Regions from separate parts of the Flexivirga aerilata genome, predicted to be linked through region 1. Evidence: predicted binding sites of a transcription regulator. Region 1 holds the regulator's gene; each other region holds the start of a gene.
The links. The regulator LexA, encoded in region 1, represses DNA repair genes until DNA is damaged. The targets are predictions, from matches to a motif close to TCGAACANNTGTTCGA.
Positions count from the first base shown of each region.

Region 2: HJ588_RS18460 (HNH endonuclease signature motif containing protein) is a predicted target of LexA. The motif match lies at 1,890-1,905, and genes of this name have one in related genera.
Region 3: HJ588_RS11255 (SAV_6107 family HEPN domain-containing protein) is a predicted target of LexA. The motif match lies at 2,521-2,536, and genes of this name have one in related genera.
Region 4: HJ588_RS04455 (HNH endonuclease signature motif containing protein) is a predicted target of LexA. The motif match lies at 2,803-2,818, and genes of this name have one in related genera.

Region 1 is NZ_JABENB010000001.1:2,093,897-2,098,956, forward strand. It holds gene HJ588_RS09875 (cytochrome c oxidase assembly protein) at 1-478, shown strand, start outside; gene HJ588_RS09880 (LysR family transcriptional regulator) at 514-1,434, opposite strand; gene HJ588_RS09885 (GOLPH3/VPS74 family protein) at 1,560-2,219, shown strand; gene HJ588_RS09890 (Sir2 family NAD-dependent protein deacetylase) at 2,287-3,129, shown strand; gene lexA (transcriptional repressor LexA) at 3,176-3,895, opposite strand; gene HJ588_RS09900 (LysM peptidoglycan-binding domain-containing protein) at 4,220-4,636, shown strand.
Region 2 is NZ_JABENB010000003.1:612,609-617,668, forward strand. It holds gene HJ588_RS18460 (HNH endonuclease signature motif containing protein) at 241-1,881, opposite strand; gene HJ588_RS20230 (GNAT family N-acetyltransferase) at 2,269-2,571, shown strand; gene HJ588_RS18470 (hypothetical protein) at 2,556-3,116, opposite strand; gene pyrF (orotidine-5'-phosphate decarboxylase) at 3,177-4,049, opposite strand; gene HJ588_RS18480 (beta/alpha barrel domain-containing protein) at 4,042-5,013, opposite strand; gene HJ588_RS18485 (iron-sulfur cluster-binding protein) at 5,010-5,060, opposite strand, start outside.
Region 3 is NZ_JABENB010000001.1:2,388,387-2,393,446, reverse strand. It holds gene HJ588_RS11275 (toprim domain-containing protein) at 1-393, opposite strand, end outside; gene HJ588_RS11270 (DUF7455 domain-containing protein) at 656-880, shown strand; gene HJ588_RS11265 (DUF456 domain-containing protein) at 954-1,436, shown strand; gene HJ588_RS11260 (DUF3040 domain-containing protein) at 1,446-1,892, opposite strand; gene HJ588_RS11255 (SAV_6107 family HEPN domain-containing protein) at 1,991-2,482, opposite strand; gene metF (methylenetetrahydrofolate reductase [NAD(P)H]) at 2,615-3,502, opposite strand; gene HJ588_RS11245 (polyprenyl synthetase family protein) at 3,571-4,650, shown strand; gene HJ588_RS11240 (phytoene desaturase family protein) at 4,647-5,060, shown strand, end outside.
Region 4 is NZ_JABENB010000001.1:936,859-941,918, reverse strand. It holds gene HJ588_RS04465 (ABC transporter ATP-binding protein) at 1-495, shown strand, start outside; gene HJ588_RS04460 ((2Fe-2S) ferredoxin domain-containing protein) at 492-1,151, shown strand; gene HJ588_RS04455 (HNH endonuclease signature motif containing protein) at 1,361-2,737, opposite strand; gene HJ588_RS04450 (GNAT family N-acetyltransferase) at 2,844-3,341, opposite strand; gene HJ588_RS04445 (putative immunity protein) at 3,338-3,820, opposite strand; gene HJ588_RS04440 (enoyl-CoA hydratase/isomerase family protein) at 3,858-4,679, opposite strand; gene HJ588_RS04435 (SCO6745 family protein) at 4,859-5,060, shown strand, end outside.

The DNA.
Region 1 (5,060 bases):
GGTCCACCTGGTGACGATCGGCGTCGCGTTCGGGGTGCCGTTGCTGGTCGAGGAGTTGCTGCCCCGCTGGGCGACGCCGCCGGTGCGCATCATGCTGGCGTTCTTCGACGGGCTGATCGACGCGGTGCCGGGCATCGTGGTGTTCACCCGCAGCTACCTGCTGATGCCGACCTTCCCGGGCTTCGGTCCGGCGGCCGCTGCCGCCCGCGACGGTCTGTCACCGATGCAGGACCAGCGATTCGCCGGCGGCGCGCTGCTGCTCGCGACCGAACTCATCGGCGTGCCCGTGCTGGGAGCGGTCTTCATGGAGTGGCTGCGCTCGGACGCCGTCGAGACCCGTGAGGTCGACGCCCGGCTGGACGAGCAGGAGGCCGCCCGGCGCGCGGTCGGCGCCTCGCAGGTGGGGGAGTCGGGGGAGCCGGATGACGAACCCTGGTGGGTGAGCGATCCTCGCCTGTCCGACCGTTTCCGGCGCTGATCCGGGCGTGGTCGAGGCGGCGGTGCCGCCGCGACTCAGGAGCAGACGTTCTTGGTCTGCGCGGCCTCGCACAGCGCGTCGAGCGTGGCGGCGACCGCCGGGACCCGTTGCAGATCGGGGGTCGTGACGGCATACACGGCGCGGCGGGACGCCGGATCGATCGGGAGCGTCTTGATGCCGGGGTTGCTGGCCGAGCGGCGAATGAGATCCGGGATGAGCGAGACGCCGAGACCTTCGGCGACCAGGCCCATCACCGCGACGTAGTCCTCGGTCTCGAAGGCGACGTCCGGGGTGAAGCCGGCCCGTCCCGCGAGCGACAGCAGGTGGCCGCGACATCGCGGACAGCCGGCGATCCAGGGCTCCTCGGCGAGGTCGGCGAGCTTGACCTTCTTGGACTTGGCGAGCTTGTGGCCGATCGGCACCGCGAGCCGCACCTCGTCGTCGAGCAGTTTGCGGGTCACGAACGCGTCGAGGTCCTCCTCGCCGCGCGCGAGATCGGTGCCCTCGTAGGCGAACGCGACCGCGACGTCGCACTCGCCGGAGCGCAGCGCGGCCAGCGACTCGGGCGGCTCGGCCTCGGTGAAGCTGACGTGCACGTCGGGGAATCGCTCCTTGACCAGCGCGAGGGCTCGCGGCACGAGCGTCGAAGAGGAGGAGGGGAACGCCATCAGCCGCACCCGGCCCGCGCGCAGTCCCGCGATGGCGGCGACCTCGGACTCCGCGGCGTCCAGCGCCGAGAGCACCGGCACCGCATGCCGTGCCAGCACCGACCCGGCCTCGGTCAGCCGCACGTTGCGACCGAGCCGCTCGACGAGCACGGTGCCGGTGCGCTCCTCGAGCCGGCGCACCATCTGCGAGATCGCCGGTTGTGAGTAGCCGAGCGACGCGGCGGCCGCCGTGAAGCTGCCCTCGTCGTGGATCGCCTTGATCACCCGCAGTCCTGCCGCATCAATCATGACCCCAGAATAACCCGATGTTATTGATGATCGCCACTTGCGGTCGATCGCTAATCGAAGGGGTGGGCGCGAAACTCCGCCCCGGGGCTGATGTATGACGGGGGTCTTCGGCATACGGTCGGACCATGCTGATCTGCTGCGAAGTCCTGCTCGCCGCGACGAGTCCCGCAGGCAAGCGCCTGGCCGGTGGTGCGCAGCTCGACCTGGCGCTCGCCGGCGGGGTGCTGACCGAGCTCGCGGCCCACCAGCGGGTGGCGGTCAAGGGCTCGCGGCTCGTCGTGCTCGACGAGCGCCCGGGCGGTGACCCGTTGCTCGATCATGCGCTCGCGATCTTCGCCCAGGGTGCCGGCAAGAAGCCCGAGAAGGTGCTGCCGAGGCTCGCCAAGGGGATGACCGACCGGGTCTATGACCGGTTGGTCGCCGACGGCGCGGTGCGCCGGGACCTGGGTGGCTTCCTGCGGCCGACCAGGCATCCCGTCGTCGACGCGGCGAGGCGGGAGGCGGTGCTGCGCGCCGGCCGCCAGGTGCTCGCCGGGACCGCCCGGCCCGACCTGCACAGCGGCTCGCTGATCGCGCTGCTCACCGCCGCAGACGCAGTGACCACCGTCTACTACGCCGAGCAGTTCGGCGTCTCCGCCCGGGAGCTGAAGAAGCGCGCCAAGGCCGTCGGAGCGCAGGACTGGGCGGCCGGCGCCGCGGAGGCCGCGATCCGAAGCGCGCAGCACGCAGTGTCCGCCGCACTCGCGACCTCGGCGGTGGCGGCCAACATCGCCCTGAACAGCTGATCCGCCGTGACCGGCTGACCCCGGGGCGGCAGATCTCCGCCTCCGCCCGATGTGAGAGCTTGAAGGCGTGGTGACCACCGACCCGGACGCGTTGCGCGACCTGCTGCGCGCGGGCGGCGTCGTCGCTCTCACCGGCGCGGGGCTGTCGACCGAGTCCGGCATCCCGGACTATCGCGGCCCGGACGGCAATCGCCGCTTCCAGCCGATGACGGCGCAGGAGTTGCTCGCCGATCCGGTTGCCCGCCAACGCTATTGGGCGCGTTCGTATGTCGGTTGGCCGCGCTTCGCCGCGGCGCGGCCGAACCCCGGGCACGTCGCCCTCGCGCAGTTGCAGCGGGCCGGGGCACTGGGGCCGATCATCACCCAGAACGTCGACGGGCTGCACCAGAGCGCCGGCGCCGACCGCGTCGCCGAATTGCACGGCAGCCTCACCCATGTCGTCTGCATGCACTGCGGGGAGCGCTACCGCCGGGAGACCGTCGACGAGTGGCTGACGCTCGCCAATCCTGACTTCGACCGCTCGGCGGAAGGCCCGCTGCGGCCGGACGGTGACGTCGCGATCGCCGACGAGCTGATCAGCAGATTTCACATCGTGCACTGCATCATCTGCGGATCGGATCTGCTCAAGCCGGACGTGGTGATGTTTGGCGAGTCGGTCGCTAAAGACCTTGTCGCACAGTGCTTTTCGTATGTCGAGAACGCGTCTTCGTTGCTCGTCCTCGGGTCGTCGCTCGCGGTCATGTCGGGCTACCGATTCGTCCGGCGCGCGGCTCGGCTCGGCATACCGGTGGCGATCGTGACGCACGGGTGGACGCGCGCCACCGACGACGAGGTCAGCGTGCGGGTGGACGCCCCGCTCGGTGCCACCCTGACCGCTCTCGCGGCCGACCTCGCCCGCGCGCCCGGCTGAACCGCCGAACGCGCGCGGGGGCGGTGGGCTGGTGACTCGCGCCGGCTCAGACCCGCCGCAGCACCGCCGTGACCTTGCCGAGGATCGTCGCGTCGTCGCCGTCGATGGGTTCGTATGCCTCGTTGTGCGGCAGCAGCCAGACCTTGCCGCGGGTGCGCTTGAAGGTCTTCACCGTCGCCTCGTTGTCGAGCATCGCGGCGACGATCTCGCCGTTGCTCGCGGTCGGCTGCTGGCGCACGACGACCCAGTCGCCGTCGCAGATCGCGGCATCCACCATCGAGTCGCCGACCACCTTGAGCAGGAAGAGGTCGCCCTCGCCGACGATCTGCTTGGGCAGCGGGAAGACGTCCTCGACGACCTCCTCGGCGAGGATCGGGCCGCCGGCGGCGATGCGGCCCACGACCGGCACGTATGACGCCGACGGGCGCTCGTCGCCGAGGCCCGTCTCGTCGATGCTCGTCTCGTCGGCCGCGGTCACGCTCGACCCACCGCGGTAGCCGCGCTCGTCGCGACCGGCCTCGGGGTCGATGACCTCGATGGCGCGCGGCCGGTTGGGGTCGCGGCGCAGATAACCCTTGCGCTCGAGCATCGTCAGCTGATGTGCCACCGAGCTGGGGCTGGTGAGGCCGACGGCGTCGCCGATCTCGCGCAGGCTCGGCGGGTAGCCGCGGCGTGCGACGGAGCTGCGGATCACCTGGAGCACCTTGCGCTGCCGTGTGGTCAGGCTCTCACCCGACCGGTCCGGCAGCTTGTGAACTTTCGCCATCGCCTCATCTCCTGATCGACCCCGTGTCCACGAAAACCCGCGCCGTTCGGAGTGTTTCGGCGCGATCCCCGTGCGACCGCCGAGGGGCTGTCGGTGGTCGGTGCTTGTCTGATCTTCGTGCAGAACTTGGTACAGAACCCCGTCCAGAACTTCGCGAAGAACGTCGTGCAGCCAGAGTATGGGGTTCGGACACAGTTGCCAAACATCTGTACGACGCGTGTCTCGACAGTGTCGAACGTCCGTGCTATACATCGTACAGAGGTCCTATCGCACACGCGTTCGCAACAGCCAGCAGTGGCGAAGGCCATGGTCCAGGAGGAAGAGATGAGTGCAGTCACCCAGTGGGAGATCCCGGCGACCGTCCCGCCGCGCCCGCGGCGTCGCCTGCGGTCGGTGCCGACCGGGGCCGGTGCGACGGCGAGCGTGGCCGGTGTGCCGCAGCGGCGCGCGGTGCCGGCGCAGATCGGTGTGCGCCTCACCGCCCGCGGCCGCCGGCTGCTGGTCGCGGCTGCGGTCGTGATCCTCTGCCTGTCGGGGGCGTTCGTCGCCCGCGCCTGGGCGGCGCCCTCGGCGCCCGCCGTGCCGTCGGTCACGGTCCAGCCGGGCCAGACGCTGTCCGAGGTCGCCCATCGCGCCTACCCGCAGCTGACCACGGGCGACGCGGTGACCAAGGTGCAGCAGGCCAACTCCCTCAATTCGCTGCAGGTCCACGCCGGCCAGCGGCTCAGCCTGCCGCGCTGATCGACTCTGCCGCCGGAGAGGCGGCAGCACATGCCATGGGTCCAACCGTGTCCCGGGCTCATGGAACGGGCGGGCGCAGCACGGGATTGTGCTGCGCCCGCCCGTTGTTGACAGATAGGTGCGGCGTGGCCAGGTAAGTGCGGCTGCGGCGGCGACTGCGAGCCGGTGAGACCCGCGACACGCCGTACGACACACCCGCAATCGGCCGCTGACCTGCGCAGATTCGACGCGACGCGCCGACGTCTTGCGTGCTTGTGGTCCAGGTGCCTAACATCCCTACATCTAGTAGTTACATCGTTGGGATTCATCCACATCTAGTCCACACGTCATCCCCAAGTCATCCACCGGATACCCACACCTTCATCCACAGGGAGCGGGTTTTTCCGGTGCTTGATCGCCGGGATGGCCACACCTGCACGACCCC
Region 2 (5,060 bases), on a different contig from region 1:
GCATCCCGTAAGCGATGGTGACCCCCGCATCACGGCTGCTTACGAGACGAGACCGCCCGCGCGACCAGTGCCCGCGCCCGCATCTCGTAAGCGATGGTGACCCCAGCGTCACAGTTCCTTACGAGACGAGACCACCCGCGCGACCAGCGCCCCACTTCCCGCATCTCGTAAGCGGAAGTGACGCCAGCGTCACGCTCTCTTACGAGATGAGCGCCTGGCGGCCCCTCACGAGATGAGCAGTCACGCCGTACTGGCGCGTGGCGCGGGTTGGTCGCCGGGGCGGGTGAGGTAGGTGTACCCGCCGGGGCTGATCCAGGTGCAGCTGCCGTCGTGGGTCATCGTGACCTGCCAGCCGCCTTCGTGCTTGGCGCGGTGGTGGTGCCGGCAGAGGCACTGCAGGTTGAAGGCAGCTGTCGGGCCGTCGGGATAACGGACAACGTGGTCGATGTCGGTCATCGTGGCCGGCCGGGTGCAACCGGGGAAACGGCAGTGCTGGTCGCGGGTGCGGATGTGCCGGGCGAGCCTAGCGCCGGGCGTGTAGGAGTGGCAGGCGGTTTCGGCAACGACACCGGTCGCGGAGTCGACCAGTGCACGGCTTGCCGTGGTGCCGAGCAAACCAGCGAGAGCGCGGACTGCGTCGGCGGGAACGGTGCCGATGCCGGGGACGAGCACGTCACCGATCGAGCACTGCGGTGTGCGGTCAGGCGGCTCGCCCGGTGGACCGAGATACAAACCCGGTGTCGCGAGGAGGCGTTCGACCTCTTCCTCGAGCAGCGCCTCGGGTGTGTGGTGGACGTAGTCGAGCCAGTCGTCGAGGTCCGCCGGGTCCGGGATCGCCGCGGCATCGGTGGTGGCGACGCCGCCGATGGTCATGAGTTGTCGATGACGCGCGTCGATGTCGGCGACCTGGTCCAGGTAGTCCTCGGCAGTGATTGGGGACTCGGCGCCGACCTGCACGTGCACCTGACCCGCCGATTGCGCCGGCTCCTTGGAGTCGTCGCCCGCTGCGGCACCGGGCGCAACTGTGCCGGACGGGGCGGATGGGGTGTGGAACGGGACGTGCAGCACCAACTCGGTCCTCACCTGCACGTCGGAAAGCAACAGGTCGGTCAGGGCGTCGAGCCGGTGCTCGCCGATGGTCTTGCCGGTGGTCGTCGATTCGTTGAGCAGGCGGGCGTGGGTGTTGATGGCTGCCATCACCTTTGCCGCATCCAACGCCGGCATGACGGCGGTGAGGCTGGACATGCCCGGCTCCCAGTGCGGTTCGCAGGTGACGTTGGTGCACTCACGGCGACGATCCACCGCGGCCCGGTCGGCCTCCACCGGTGCGTGCTTGGCCCGGAGCCGTCGCGCCCTCCGGGTGAGTTTGGTGGAGGTCCACGCTTCGGGGTCCTCATCGAGCAGCTGATCCTCGATGACGCTGGCGACGGCCGGTCCATCTGCGAGCACGCCGGCAACGGCGGCGACCTTGCGGCCGTCCATGACGCCGGCTCCGGCACGATCCAACAGGCGCGGTGCGTGCCGGACGGCGTCGCCGGCTTCGACGAGCCGATTACCGGCTTGCCGATCGGACCAGCCCAGCCGGGCACCGACTTCCAACGGGGTCCAGCTGTCCGGGCAGTCCGGATGCTTGCGCAACTCGTTGGCTGCCAGCCGATCCAGGCACACGGTCTGCGTCGCCCAGGCGGAGTTTTGCACCTGCTGCGTCGCGCGCACCCGGTCGAGCAACTCGACGTCCGACGGGCCGGCGGCGTCTGCTCCTGCGTCATCCCTCACCGTGTCGAACGCGGCCCGCAGCAACACCTGCGCAGCCTCCAAGAGCTCGCCGGTGGAGGCACCGGAGATCACCTCTGGGGTGAGTGCTCGGTGCAGGTCCGCCATACCCCACATCATACACCTGTTCGAACGCCGTAGAAAGTGATTCGCTGAGTCGATTGCGAGCATTTGCAGTCTGATTCACCCCTCACGTGGCTCCCCTGCTCGCTGCCACCTCCCCAACTCGTGAGCGATAGTGACCCCAGCGCCACGGGTGCTGACGAGATGCGCCTGCAGCCCAGCAGACTGTGCACATGCATCTCGAGCCCCGCCCAGCAACCGCCGCTGACGCCCCGGCCATCCACGAGCTGCGCCGGACGCTCGCGATCGGACTGCTCGATCGCGGCATCGATCAGTGGCGCCCCGGACGATGTCCCGCTGGAAACCATCCGAGCGCAGGTCGCCGCCGGAGAATGGTTCGTCGTCGCCGGCACGGGCACGATCATCGGGACCGTGCGCTACCTGCATCGCGACGACGACGTCTGGCCCGGCGACGAGACCCCGGCGGCATACGTGCACGGGCTCATGCAACGTGACGCACCCGGGCTCGGCGCACACCTGCTCCGCTGGGCCGCACGACGCGCCGCCGACGAGGGCCACTCCCGGCTCCGGCTCGACTGTGTCGACACGAACCACGCTCTGCGCAATTACTATGCAGCGCAAGGATTTCGGGAGGTCGGACGCCGCGCCTTCGAGGACCGGCAGTGGCACCCGGTGGCGCTCTTCGAGAAGCCAGTCGCTCAGGCTACGACGTAGTCGAGCAGGTCGGCGATCGGTGGTGGCACCCGATCGAGCGGTATGGCGCCGGCGGCCTCGCCCGCGAAGAGTTCCTTGCGGCCGGAGGTCGTCCCCACGAAGCGGTGCAGCTGGTCGACGATGGGCTGGGACTGCCAGGCCGGCTGCCGGCAGAAGGTGGCGAAGCGCTCGCCGAGCCCGAGGCGGTCGAGCAACGACATACACCCCGGGACGCCGAGCCCGCGGATGAGTTCGTCCTCCAGGTCGCGATCGCACACGAAGAAGCCGCGCGCCGCGAGATCGCCCATCACCTGCACGTCGGGGTGGAAGCGCCGCAGCGCACGCACCACCACGTCGACCTCGCCTCGGTCGCAGAGCCCCGCGGCGCGGGTGACCTCCGGCCGGATGCTGAGCCGCTCGAGGCGGCCACCGATGTTGGTCACACCGCCGAGGTCGACCAGCTCCACCCCGTCCAGCTCGCCCGCGGCACGCCTGCGAGCGAATGACGCGACGGCGACGACGTCACTGCGCCCCTCGAGCAGGACGACGGTCGGTGGCGGTGGCACCCGCTCATCCTGCGCCGAACGACGTGGGGGCGCCACCGAATTCACTCGGTCAGCTGGCGTTCAGTCTGTCAGCTCCCGCGCCTCGTCCTGCACGCGCCGCAGCGCGTCACGCAGCGAGTCCACGTCCGGACCCGCCGCGAGCACCGCCCGCGATGTCGTCGGGAGCACCAGCCGGCTCGCCGCCCCGAAGCCGGCGGCGATGTCGCCGATTGTGGCGCCCTGAGCGCCGAAACCGGGCGCCAGCAACGGTGCCCGCGAGTCGAGCAGCCGCTCGGTCAGCCCGAGGGCGGCGATGTCCTTGCCCACGGTCGCGCCGACCACCATCCCGACATCGCCGAACTCACCGGCCGCGGCGAGAGCGTTGTGTTCGCCGACCGCGTCGATCACGGCTCCGGCGACGGTCTCGCCCTCCCAGGTCGCGTGCTGGACGGACGCGCCCTCCGGGTTCGACGTCAGCGCGAGCACGAAGACACCCCGTCCCGTGCGGGCCGCGATGTCCAAAGCCGGTGTGAGAGAACCGAATCCGAGGTAGGGGCTCACCGTGACGGCATCGGCACGCAGCGGCGAGTCGTCGCCGAGATATGCCTCGGCATACGCCTGCATGGTGGAGCCGATGTCCCCGCGCTTGATGTCGAGGAGGCTGAGCGTGCCGGTCTCGCGCAGACCGCAGAGCGTGTCCTCGAGCACCTCCACACCAGCGGCGCCGAAGCGCTCGAAGAACGCTGACTGCGGCTTCACCATCGCGACCGCGCCACCGAACGCATCGACCGCGGTCTCGGCGAACCGGCGCAGCCCGCGCACCGACACCGGCAGCTCCCACTGCTCCAGCAGCGACGGATGCGGATCGATGCCCACACAGATCGGCCCGTGCTCGCCGATCGCCGCACCGAGCCGAATGCCGAAGGGTTCCAACGGTTTTGGTGTGTCAGTCATGATGTGCCCGCCCGATCAGATCTTTCACAGATGGTATGCCGAGCCGCTCGCACTCCGCGAGCAGGCCCGTGCTGACCCGCTCCGCGGCGGAGGGGTCGTGAAGGAGTGCGCTGCCCAGCTGGACCGCCGACGCACCGGCCGCCAGCGCCTGCACCGCGTCCCCCGCGTGAGCGATGCCGCCGACCGCCACGACGGCGACATTGGGCAGTCTCCCGGACAGCACCGCTGCCCGCAGGTCCCACACCGCCCGCAGCGTGATCGGCAGGATGGCCGGCCCGGACAGGCCCGTCACGTCGGGCGTCAGGCGGGGCCGCAGCGTCGGCAGATCGATCGCAAGAGCCCGCAGCGGACTGGTCACCACCAGCCCGGTGGCGCCGGATTTCACACAGCCCCGGGCGATTTCGACCAGATCGTGCACGTCCGCGCTCAGCTTGGCGAAGAGCGGCAGGTCGCGCGGCAGCTGCTCCCGCACCCGCGCGATGACCTTGGTCGCCCCGAATGCGTCGTGCGCGAACGGCCGGCCGTCGTTCTTGCGGTCGCCGCACGCGAGGTTGACCTCGACGCCCGCGACCCGTCGCATCAGGCTGCGGCGGCGCAACTGGTCGGCGGCCTCGGCATACGCGCCGGAGAGGTTGCCGGCCAGCGACACGATCACCGGTGGCACGCCCTCCGCGTCCCACGGCAGCCGCGTCGCCTCGAGTTGGCCGGTGCCGATGCTCGGCCGGTCGGTCGGCGACACCAGACCACTCGGCACCTCGAGCAGCACACCGCGATGGTCCGACGACTGCGTGCGGGCGGTGAGCGACGGCGTGACGATCGCGGAGAGGTCACCGCCGCGCCCGAGGCGCAGCAACTCGTGCCCGAACCCGCAACATCCCGAGGCGCCGATGACCGGGGTGCGCAGCGCCAGCCCACCGGCGTTGACCGTCAGATCGACTGGTGCAGAGGCGGATTGGGCCGTCACCGCGCGCCTTCCCACAGCTCCGACACATAGCGATCCCACTGCACCAG
Region 3 (5,060 bases), 290 kb from region 1:
GTTGACCACCGACGCGCCGACGCCGTGCAGACCACCGGAGGCGGCATAGGACCCGCCGCCGAACTTGCCGCCGGCGTGCAGCTTGGTGAAGACCACCTCGACCCCGGTCAGGCCCGTGCGCGGCTCGATGTCGACGGGGATGCCCGCGCCGCGGTCCGCGATCGACACCGACCCGTCGGCGTGCAGGGTCACGAGGACATGGTCGCCGCGGTCGGCGAGCGCCTCGTCGACGGCGTTGTCGATGATCTCCCAGACGCAGTGCATCAGCCCCCGGGAGTCGGTGGACCCGATGTACATGCCCGGGCGCTTGCGGACGGCCTCGAGTCCTTCGAGCACCTGCAGATGCCGGGCGGTGTATTCGCTCTCGGACGTCGTGGACGGACTGGCGGTCACAGGGGGAACTCCTCATCGCGCGGGTGAGCGGCCCGCCTCACGCTTGGCTCGATCGAAGGGTAACCGCCGGGCCGGACAACTGCGCGCAGGCTCGCGCCGCACCGCCCGGGAACGCCCCGCCGTACCTGCTCGTCGGACGGGGTGAGAACCTGTGAAGCAGGCCACACAGCAAGAATGTGCACGTCGGGAATCCCTTCGCATGATTGACTGTTGACCACTTCGACGACGGGATCGGGTGCGAGCCCGAAACCGCAACGAGAGGATGATTACCGTGACCACAGCCCTTGCCCCGACATTGACCACATCCGATCGCTGCGACCGCTGCGGTGCGCAGGCCTTCATCCGTGCGCGACTCAGCTCCGACCAGGACCTGCTCTTCTGCGCCCACCACGGCCGTGAGCACATCGACAAGTTGCGGGAGATCGCCGAAGAGGTCATCGACGAGACCGACCGACTCCAGGCGGAGCCGACGGTCGTCGACGCCTGACCCTCTCTGCAAGACCACGCCGAAGGCGGCGCGCCCCACCGGGGTGCGCCGCCTTCGTCATACGCTGACGGCCATGGACCCCGTCACCGTCCTCTCCGGCGCCATGATCGTCGTCGGCATCCTCGGCCTGATCGTGCCGGTGCTGCCCGGACTGCTCCTCTGCCTGGCCGGCGTGCTGCTCTGGGCGTGGCACGTGGGCAGCGCGACGTCGTGGACGGTCTTCGGGGTGTGCGTGGCGGTGGCGGCGGTCGGCTGGGTGGTGCAGTACACGGTGCCGAACCGGCGGCTGAAGCAGGCCGGCGTGCCGGGGCTGGCCAAGCTCGCGGGCCTGGTCGGTGCCGTGGTCGGCTTCTTCGTGATCCCGTATGTCGGGCTCTTCATCGGCTTCGTGGTCGGCGTCTACCTGGCCGAGCAGGTGCGCCTGCGCAACGCCGGCCGGGCGTGGGCGGCCACGAAGGCGGCGGTGCGGGCCGTGCTGACCAGCATCGGCATCGAACTCGCCGCGGCCGTGCTGGTCTCGTGGATCTGGGTGGCGGGGCTGCTGCTCACGAAGTGAGCGGGCCGGTCACCAACCCTGCTCGCGGCGCTTGTCCCAGCGCTGCTCGAGACGCTCCATGAAGCTGCCGCTCTGGGCGGCGGTGGTGCCGCGATGACGGCGGCCGGAGCCGGAGGCGGCGACGATCGACCCGTCGTCCTGCACGGTGCCGAACTCGCGGCCCTTGCCCGGGGCGAAGGCGTAGGCGCCGGCGGCGACCATCACCGCGAAGCCGACCACGCCGAGCCAGATCTGGGTGATCGTGACGCCGACGAGCACCAGGGCGAGCCCGGCGAGCACGCCCACCACACCGATTGCGATGCGGCGTCGCAGCTTGCTGCGTCCCGGATGCGCCACCATGTGCGAGGCGAACTTGGGGTCCTCCACCTTGAGCGCCTGCTCCATTTGATCGAGTAGGCGCTGCTCGTGCTCCGAGAGCGGCACGTTGACCTCCCAATGTCGCGCGGTCGCCGCCACGCGGCGATCGGTCTGTCGGATCGATCCGGCAGTTCGTTCCTTCAAGGATAGTTCGCCCTGCTACCAAGCGGTAGTCACCTGCCCGCTTGGGGCAAAGCCTAAACAGCTTCGGAGATGTGTGGGTGCCCAACTACCGAAAGAGTTGGCACCGGCGCCACGCACGCGGTGAACGACTCCATCATCGGCAAACCGAGGTGGGTGAGGACCAGCTCCAGGAATGCCTCCACCTGCCGCACCAGGTCGTCGGCCTCCCTCGTGCTGACCTCGGCGGCCCCGCGCTCGAGCAGCTGCCGCCGCGCCGCGGTGCCTTCGAAGAACTGCGCCCACTCCGACAGTTCCGGAGCGACCGCCGGCAGCACCGACCAGACGTTGCGCGGGCGGGATCCGGCGGTGCGCCGCGCGTCGGCGGCCAGCACGGCGGCGGCCGCCCGCAGCGCGGCCAGGTGCGCGAGCCGGTAGCGCTCGTCCGCACTGGTGGCATGGCAGGCCTGCAACAGGCCGGTGCGGGTGCGGTCGATCAGGTCGAGCACGGCACCGGCGACGGGGGCGCCGGAGTGGACAGAACGGGCGGGTCGGGCGGAACGGCGCATGGGAGGTCTCCTCGAATCGTTGCCTGCACGAGCAGTGCACGAACAAATGTTCGATTCGAGAAGGTAGTCGCCGGCACCGACAACCGACGTATGGCGGCGCGTGCGAGGCGTGGTGAGCTCAGCTCACACGGTTCACACGAAGCTGTTCTGCCGCAGGTTGTCGAAGACCTCGAGCGTCGCGGTCGACTTGTTCATGGTGATGAAGTGGATGCCCGGGGCTCCTTCGCGCAGCAGGCGCTCGGAGTGCTCGGTGCAGATCGCGATGCCCTCGCGGCGCACGGCCGCCTCGTCGTGGCTGACCGCGTCGATCCGGGCGACGACGTCGGCGGCGAGCGGCTGGCCGTTGAGCTCGGTGAGGCGCTGCAGCTGACCGGCCGCGGTCACCGGCAGCAGACCGGGGATGATCGGCAGGTCGCACCCGCGCGCGGCGACCAGGTCACGCAGGCGCAGGTAGGCGTCGACATCGGTGACCATCTGGGTGATCGCGAACGACGCACCGGCCTCGGCCTTGCGGACCAGGGTGTCGGCGTCGGCCGTCAGGTCGTTGGACTCCGGGTGCTTGTCCGGGAAGGCGGCGACGCCGACGGTGAAGTCGCCGAGCGAGCGCACCAGGGACACCAGCTTGTCGGCGTGGTCGAGCCCCTCGGGGTGGGCCACCCACTCCCCGGCCGGGCCGCCGGGTGGGTCGCCGCGCAGTGCCAGCACGTTGGTGACGCCGACCGAGGCGTACTCCCCCACGATCTGCCGCAGTTCGGCGACCGAGGAGCCGACGCAGGTCAGGTGCGCCATCGTGGTGAGCGTCGTCTCCTGCTCGATGCGACCGGTGATGCGCACGGTGCGGTCACGGGTGGAGCCGCCTGCGCCATACGTGACGGAGATGAAGGTGGGGTTCACCTGCTCGATCCGGCGCACGGAGTTCCACAGCATCGCCTCGGCCTTCTCGGTGCGCGGCGGCATGAACTCGAAACTGAAGCTGGGGCCGTCCTCTGCCAACAGTTGCGGGATGGGGCGCGGCGTCATGCCGGTGATTGTAAGGACAGCGCGGCCAATTAGGCTCATCCCGACCACGCTTCGAAAAGGACCGACCCTTGCCCTCCGCCGACCTCGCCGACCTGCGCGCGCGGGTGCAGCGCGCACTCGACCGCGAGCGCCAGCACCAGCAGCAGGTGCTGACTCCCCTCGGCCCGGACATGACCGATCTGCTCGACGCGGTCTTCGACCTGCTGAGCGGCGGCAAGCGGCTGCGCGCGGGCTTCCTCTACTGGGGCTACCGCGCCGCGGGCGGCGCCGACAGCGATGCGCTCGTGCGTGCGGCGATGTCGCTGGAAGTCTTCCAGGCCGCCGCGCTCCTGCACGACGACGTGATGGACGACTCCGACGTGCGCCGCGGTATGCCTGCAGCCCACCGCCGGCTCGCGGCCGCGCACCGGGAGCGCGGGCTCGCCGGCGACGCCGGCCGTTTCGGGGAGGCCGGTGCCATCCTGGCCGGCGACCTGTGCCTCAACTGGACCGACGAGATCTACACGACCAGCGGCCTGCCGCAGGAGGAGCTGCTGCGCGGCCGCACCGTCTTCGACACGATGCGCACCCAGCTGATGGGCGGCCAGTATCTCGACGTGGTCGAGGCCGCGCAGACCTGGCAGGGTGTGCCGACCGAGGAGCGAATCGCCCGGGCCCGCAAGGTGATCCGCTTCAAGAGTGCGAAATACACGGTGGAGCAGCCGCTGCTCATCGGTGCCTCCTGCGCCGGTGCCGACGAGCGCACGTTCGAGGCGCTGTCCGCCTACGGGCTGGCGCTCGGCGAGGCCTTCCAGTTGCGCGACGACCTGCTCGGCGTCTTCGGCGACCCGGAGCAGACCGGCAAGCCCGCTGGGGACGACCTGCGCGAAGGCAAACGCACCGTGCTCGTCGCCTACGCGCTCGAAGCGGCGACCGACGACCAATTGCAGCGGTTCGCAGCGGTTTTCGGCCGTCCGGATGTTTCCGCCGAGGACGTGGAGTGGATGCGCGACCTGTGCGTCCGGACCGGCGCGGTCGACCAGACCGAGAAGCTCATCACCAGCCAGGCCGACGCGGCGCGGCAGGCGCTGGACGCCGCCGACCTCACCGAGGCAGGCCGAGCGGCCCTGCTGGACCTAATCGAGATCTCGACCGCGCGTTCCTCGTGAGGCGCGCTCCCGCCCGCCGGATGCCCCGTCATACGGTCGTCGTCGGTGCGGGTCTCGCCGGACTCTCCGCGGCGTTGCACCTGCGCGGCGCCGGCGTCGAGGTGACGCTGATCGAGGCGGCCGACCAGCCGGGTGGCCGCAGCCCAGAGGTCGTGTCCGATGGGTTCACCCTCGACACCGGCCCCACCGTGCTGACCGAAACCGCCCAGTTGGCAGCGGCTTTCGCGGCCGTGGGCGAGGATCTCGCCGACCACCTCGAGCTCCGTCCGGTCGACCCGGCATACATCGCGCACTTCGCGGACGGCACGTCGCTGCCGATGCACGCCGACCCGGTGCGCATGCGCGCGGTGATCCGTGACTTCGCCGGCGCCCGGGAGGCTCGGGGTTACGAGCGGTTCGTGCGGCACGCG
Region 4 (5,060 bases), 1.2 Mb from region 1:
AGCGTGCGCGACGTCGTCGCCCTGGGACGCATCCCGCACGTGGGCCGCTGGCCGGGAGCCCTGGACGAGGGAGCGCAGCTTGTGCCGGCCGCGATGCGGGAAGCCGATGTCGTGCACCTGGCGCACCGCACGTGGTCGACCCTGTCGGGCGGGGAGCGTCAGCGCACGCAGCTTGCGCGGGCGTTGGCGCAGCAGCCGCGGCTGCTGTTGCTGGACGAGCCGACCAACCACCTGGACCTGCAGCACCAGTTGTCACTCCTGGAAACTGTTGCGCGACAGGGGATTACGACAATGGCGGTGCTGCACGATCTCGACCTGGCGGCGGCATTCTGCCCACGGATCATCGTGATGTCGCAGGGCCGGGTGGCCGCGTCGGGCGACACCGAAGCAGTGCTGACGGCCGGCCTGGTCGACACGGTCTTCGGGGTGTGCGCGACGGTCGAGCGCACCGACCGGCTGCGAATCTCCTGGTCGCGCCAGGGTGCGGGCCGATGACGGATCAGCGGCTGGTGCTGGTCAGCCTGACCGGGCTCGACGACGACCACCTGGCCGAATTGTTCGCCACCGCAGATGATCTCGGGGCGACCGTCGCCTGCTTGCAAGGTGGCGGCCCGAGCCTCGTGGGCGTGCTGGACGCGATCGCCGCCGAGGCGGTGGGCACGTCGGTGCGCCTCGTCGCGGCGGCGCGCACGACCTCCCACACCGGCCGATCCTGGCTCGGCCGGGTTGCCGGCCACTGGGTGCGCACCCGCGGTGTGCTGCAAGTCGAGGTGGCGGGCGGCCTGTCCCGTGGTTTCGGGGTGGCCGCGGTGCGAGCGGCGTGCGCAACGGAAGCACGCGCGGTCACCGGAGCCGAGGCGCCGCTGGAGAGCCCGGCGTGGGAGGAAGCTCCGCCATACCGTCGTCACGTGCTGGTGTGCCGTGGCCCGCGCTGCAATGCCAAGGGTGCGGAGGAGACCTCGGCCGCGCTGACCGACGAGCTGACTCGCCGTGGGGTGCTCGACCGCGAGGTGCTGGTGGCGCTCACCGGCTGCCTCTATCCGTGCAACGGGGCGCCGGTAGTGGTGAGCCATCCGGACAATCGTTGGTATCGGCACGTCGGCGCGGATGACGTGCGGCGCATCGTCGAAGAGGACCTGCTCGGCGATTGACCCGCGCTTACCCGTCATGCGAGCCGTCATCTTGAGCCGTCATCTCCTGCGGCGCGAGCTCGTGCGGGCGGGCCGCGCACAACCAGCGGATGAACAACCGGATCGGTCCGCTCTGAGTTCTTTCCGACGGGTCGCTGCTGACACGGTCTCTGCTGACGGGCGCCTGCCGCCGAACAAAGTCGCGCAATCGATCGACCGACGCAGTTCAGCTATGCCGCCGCGTGGGTGTGGCTGGGCATGCGGCCGGGGGTGAGGTCCCAGGTGACGCCGTCGGGGCGAACCTGTGCCATGAACCCGTGGCGGTGGACTTCCTGGTGGTGCCGGCAGCACAGCATGGCCGAATTGGTCAGGCTGGTTTCCCCGCCGGCCCACCACGGGATCACGTGATGGACTTCGCAGAAACCCGGTGGCCGATCGCACCCGGGGAAGGTGCACCCGCCATCGCGTATGACGACAGCCGCGCGTAAACCCTTGGTGACCAGGCGTTCTCGCCGGCCCACATCCAACGGCTGACTCGGCCCACCCAACACTGCCGGGATCAGCTCCGCGTCACACGCTGCCCGCCGGGCCGCTCCGGCGTCGAGCACGTCACCGGTGGGTGTGGTTGCCCCACCAATCCCCTGGGTAAGGGCGCTCAGGTCCATGGTCAGCAGGATTGTCGCCGCCGACCCGACGGGCGCGACCTCACCGGCAGCAACTTTCGCGCCCGCAGCGATCAGCTCCATCAACGCATCCGCCCGGCGCTTGCCCGGAGTCCGCTCGTCCCGCACGGACTCGCCAGTGCCAGTGCCGGCAGCGGCCGCCGCGGCGGGGTCTGCGGTCAGGGAAGCGGGCCGTGGTGCGGACCCGGCGGTGATCGCCGCCTTCAACACCGCAGCATTCGCCGGCGCCAACTCCGCGACCAACCGGGTCATCCCAGTAGCGGTCGTACCCCAGGTCAGGGTTTCGACCTGTTCGAGTTTCGCGTCCTGTGCTGAGAGTGCTTCGGTGGCGTAGGTCGCCAGGATCTTCCGGGTCAATGCCTGCACACCCTTGGCGCCGAGTGCCGGGTCGAGTTGCAGGAACCACGCCAGCACTTCATCCCGGTCCGCCGAAGGGATGACCGGCGCGACCTTGTCCGCATTCGTCAACGCCGCTCGCGCGGTCGACACCGTGCACGACCCACGTGCGACCGCTGCCGCGATGACCGCGTTCTTCCGCTCCCGGCACGCCTCCGCCACCACCGCGATCGACTTCGCCTCCACCGGTTCGATCGGCACCCCGGACGCTTCGGCGTGACGGCATACCCACTGGGTGGTGTTCGCCGCCGTCGAACCCGCAACCGTCCCACGGTCAACCGCTTCCACAGTGGCGACGGTCGCAAGCTGCGCGAACCGGCCCGACAGTCCCAGCAGGGTTTCGGTCAGTGCCTCCAACTGCTCCTCCCCGAGCTGATGCACCACCTCCGGCACCTCATCCAGCAACGCCGCAAGCTCCCGCACTCGCTCCAACACGACCGGCCCGCGCCCCGGCTCAACCGGCACCCGCGATGCCTCACCCGGCACGCCCGGACACTCGGGCAGCGGCACAGCAGAATCGAGAGACATGGCCCGAATCTCCCTCCGCCGCAGTGGGTTTCGTCGTGCCACCAGAATACCGTCGATCGGCATAATTGTACATATGTTCGACACAAGTTTCCGGCGCACCGCTGCGTCATCCGCCGCCGAACACCATGAGGTGGGTCGGCCGCCCGTGGTCGACACCCTGCTGGCCCGTCATCACGAACCCGGCTGCCTGCCAGGCCCGCACCGCACGCTCGTTGCCGACCGCCGGGTCGACGGTGAGCGGCCGCCAGCCCAGCGCGTCGAGTGCGACCGCGAGGGCTCGAGCCACGCGCGGTCCGATGCCCCGGCCCTGCGCGGGTGCAGCGATGAAAAGGTCCAGACCACAGGCAGATTCGTCCTGCCACGCCTGCAGATAGCCGACCGGCTCGGCCCCCTCGACCACCAGGTATGACGCAACCCGCGGCGCCCTGCGGCCGGTGTACTTGGCGAGCACCTCGGCGACCGAGAGCGGCGTCCCGCCCCAGCCCTCGTGCACCTCCGGCGCCTGCGTCCAGCCGCTGATCAACTCTGCGTCGGCGTCGGTCGCGGGCCGTAGCGAGAGGGTGTCGTCGACCCGCAGCGCCTCGGGATAGCGACGCACGGTCACCCGAACACCGACCAGCAGATCTCGTTGCGCCTCCGCTGGTCCTCGAGCACGAGGTCCCGCACCGCGTCGGGCAATTGCTCGCGCTGCCAATGACCTTCGGCAGCCCCGGCGGCTGCCTCCATCCCCTTGGGCGCCGCCGCGCGCACCGCCTTGATCGCGTATGCCGCAGCGCCCAGGTCGTGCTCGGCGACGTGCGCGACGACGCCGGCCTGACCCGCGGCATACGCCGCAAACCGGGGCGCGCCCCGCAGGGGACGGGCGGCGCCCATCGCGTGGCCGCCGGCCGCGCGCGACGTCATCATGCCGACCTCCCCTCGCGACCACGCGCGGATCTGCTCGATCGCCTCGCGCGGTCGCGGGTCGTCCGGCCGCTTGGACTCGAAGAGCGGCAGCACGCGTTCGGCGCAGTCGGCCGCCCACAGTGCGAGCAGTCGATGATGCTCGTCGGTGAGCGTGCCGCCGCGACGGATCGTGATCATGCGCGGATCACGCACCTTCGGGAGGATCACCGGTCGCTCACCGCCACCGAAACTCCGGCGCCCGCCGCTCGGCGAAGGCGGCGATGCCCTCCTGCGGGTCACCAGACCGCACCATCACGTCCTGCCAGTGCGTCGCAGTGGCGACCGCGCCGAGCGGCCCGTCGACGCCATACGCCGTCGCCGCGTCGACGATCGCCTTCGCTGCACGAATGCTCAGCTGCGAGCGTGCCGTGATAGTCTCGAGCAGCGACGCGACGACGTTGTCGAGCGCGTCCGACTCGGCGAGTTCGTTGACCAGCCCGATGCGCCGCGCCTCGTCGGCGAGCATCAGGTCGCCGGTGAACAGCAGCTGCTTGGCGTATGCCGGGCCGACCGCCGCCACGAGACGCGCCGTCGTGCGTGGCGGGTAGAAGACCCCGATCTTGGCCGGGGTGACGCCGAATCTGGCGGTATTGCTCGCGATTCGCAGATCGCACGCCAATGCCAGCTCGACGCCGCCGCCGACGCACGCGCCGCGGATTGCGGCCACCGTCGGCTTGGCGAAGGCGGCCAGCGCTTCCTCGGCGCGCTCGGGCGGGGACAACGCCATACCGGAATCGTCTGGGGTCACAGGAGATTCGATGCCGAGGGTGCCGACGAGCGACGTGATGTCGGCGCCGGCGCAGAAGTGCTCCCCGGCGCCGGTCAGCACCACAGCGAGCACGGACGCGTCCTGCTCGAGCTCGGCGAGCAGCGGCGGCAGCGAGTCCCACATGCGAGTGGTCATCGCGTTGCGCTTCGCGGGATTGTGCAGCGTGATCGTCGCCACCGATCCCTGCACGGCCGTCTCCACCCGACCGTCGGCAGCCTCGTTCGTCATCGCGTCAGACCTCTCCGTCACCGCTTCATCGCCCACCTCACCCGCATCGACCCGCCGAGACTACGCGGGGACGCGCAGCGGAAGCCGGGCCGCCGCTGTCGATTTCGGCGCGAGCCGTTCGTAGCAACAATGAGACGTCGCCACCGGGGCGCCGGCCGAGCCTTCAGGAGCTGACACCGATGCAGCACTCACCAGCCACGATCCACCGCCTCTTCGAACTCGTCGAGCCGATCGGCACCATCACCTTCTCCGACGTGCCGAACGAGGCGTTCCTCGCGGCCGGCATGCGCAACTACTGGGACGGTTACTTCGCCGGCCGCGCGGCGCCGCTCGGCCTCGTGCCGGCCGAGGTGGTGCACGCGGTGTTCTACAACTTCGCCG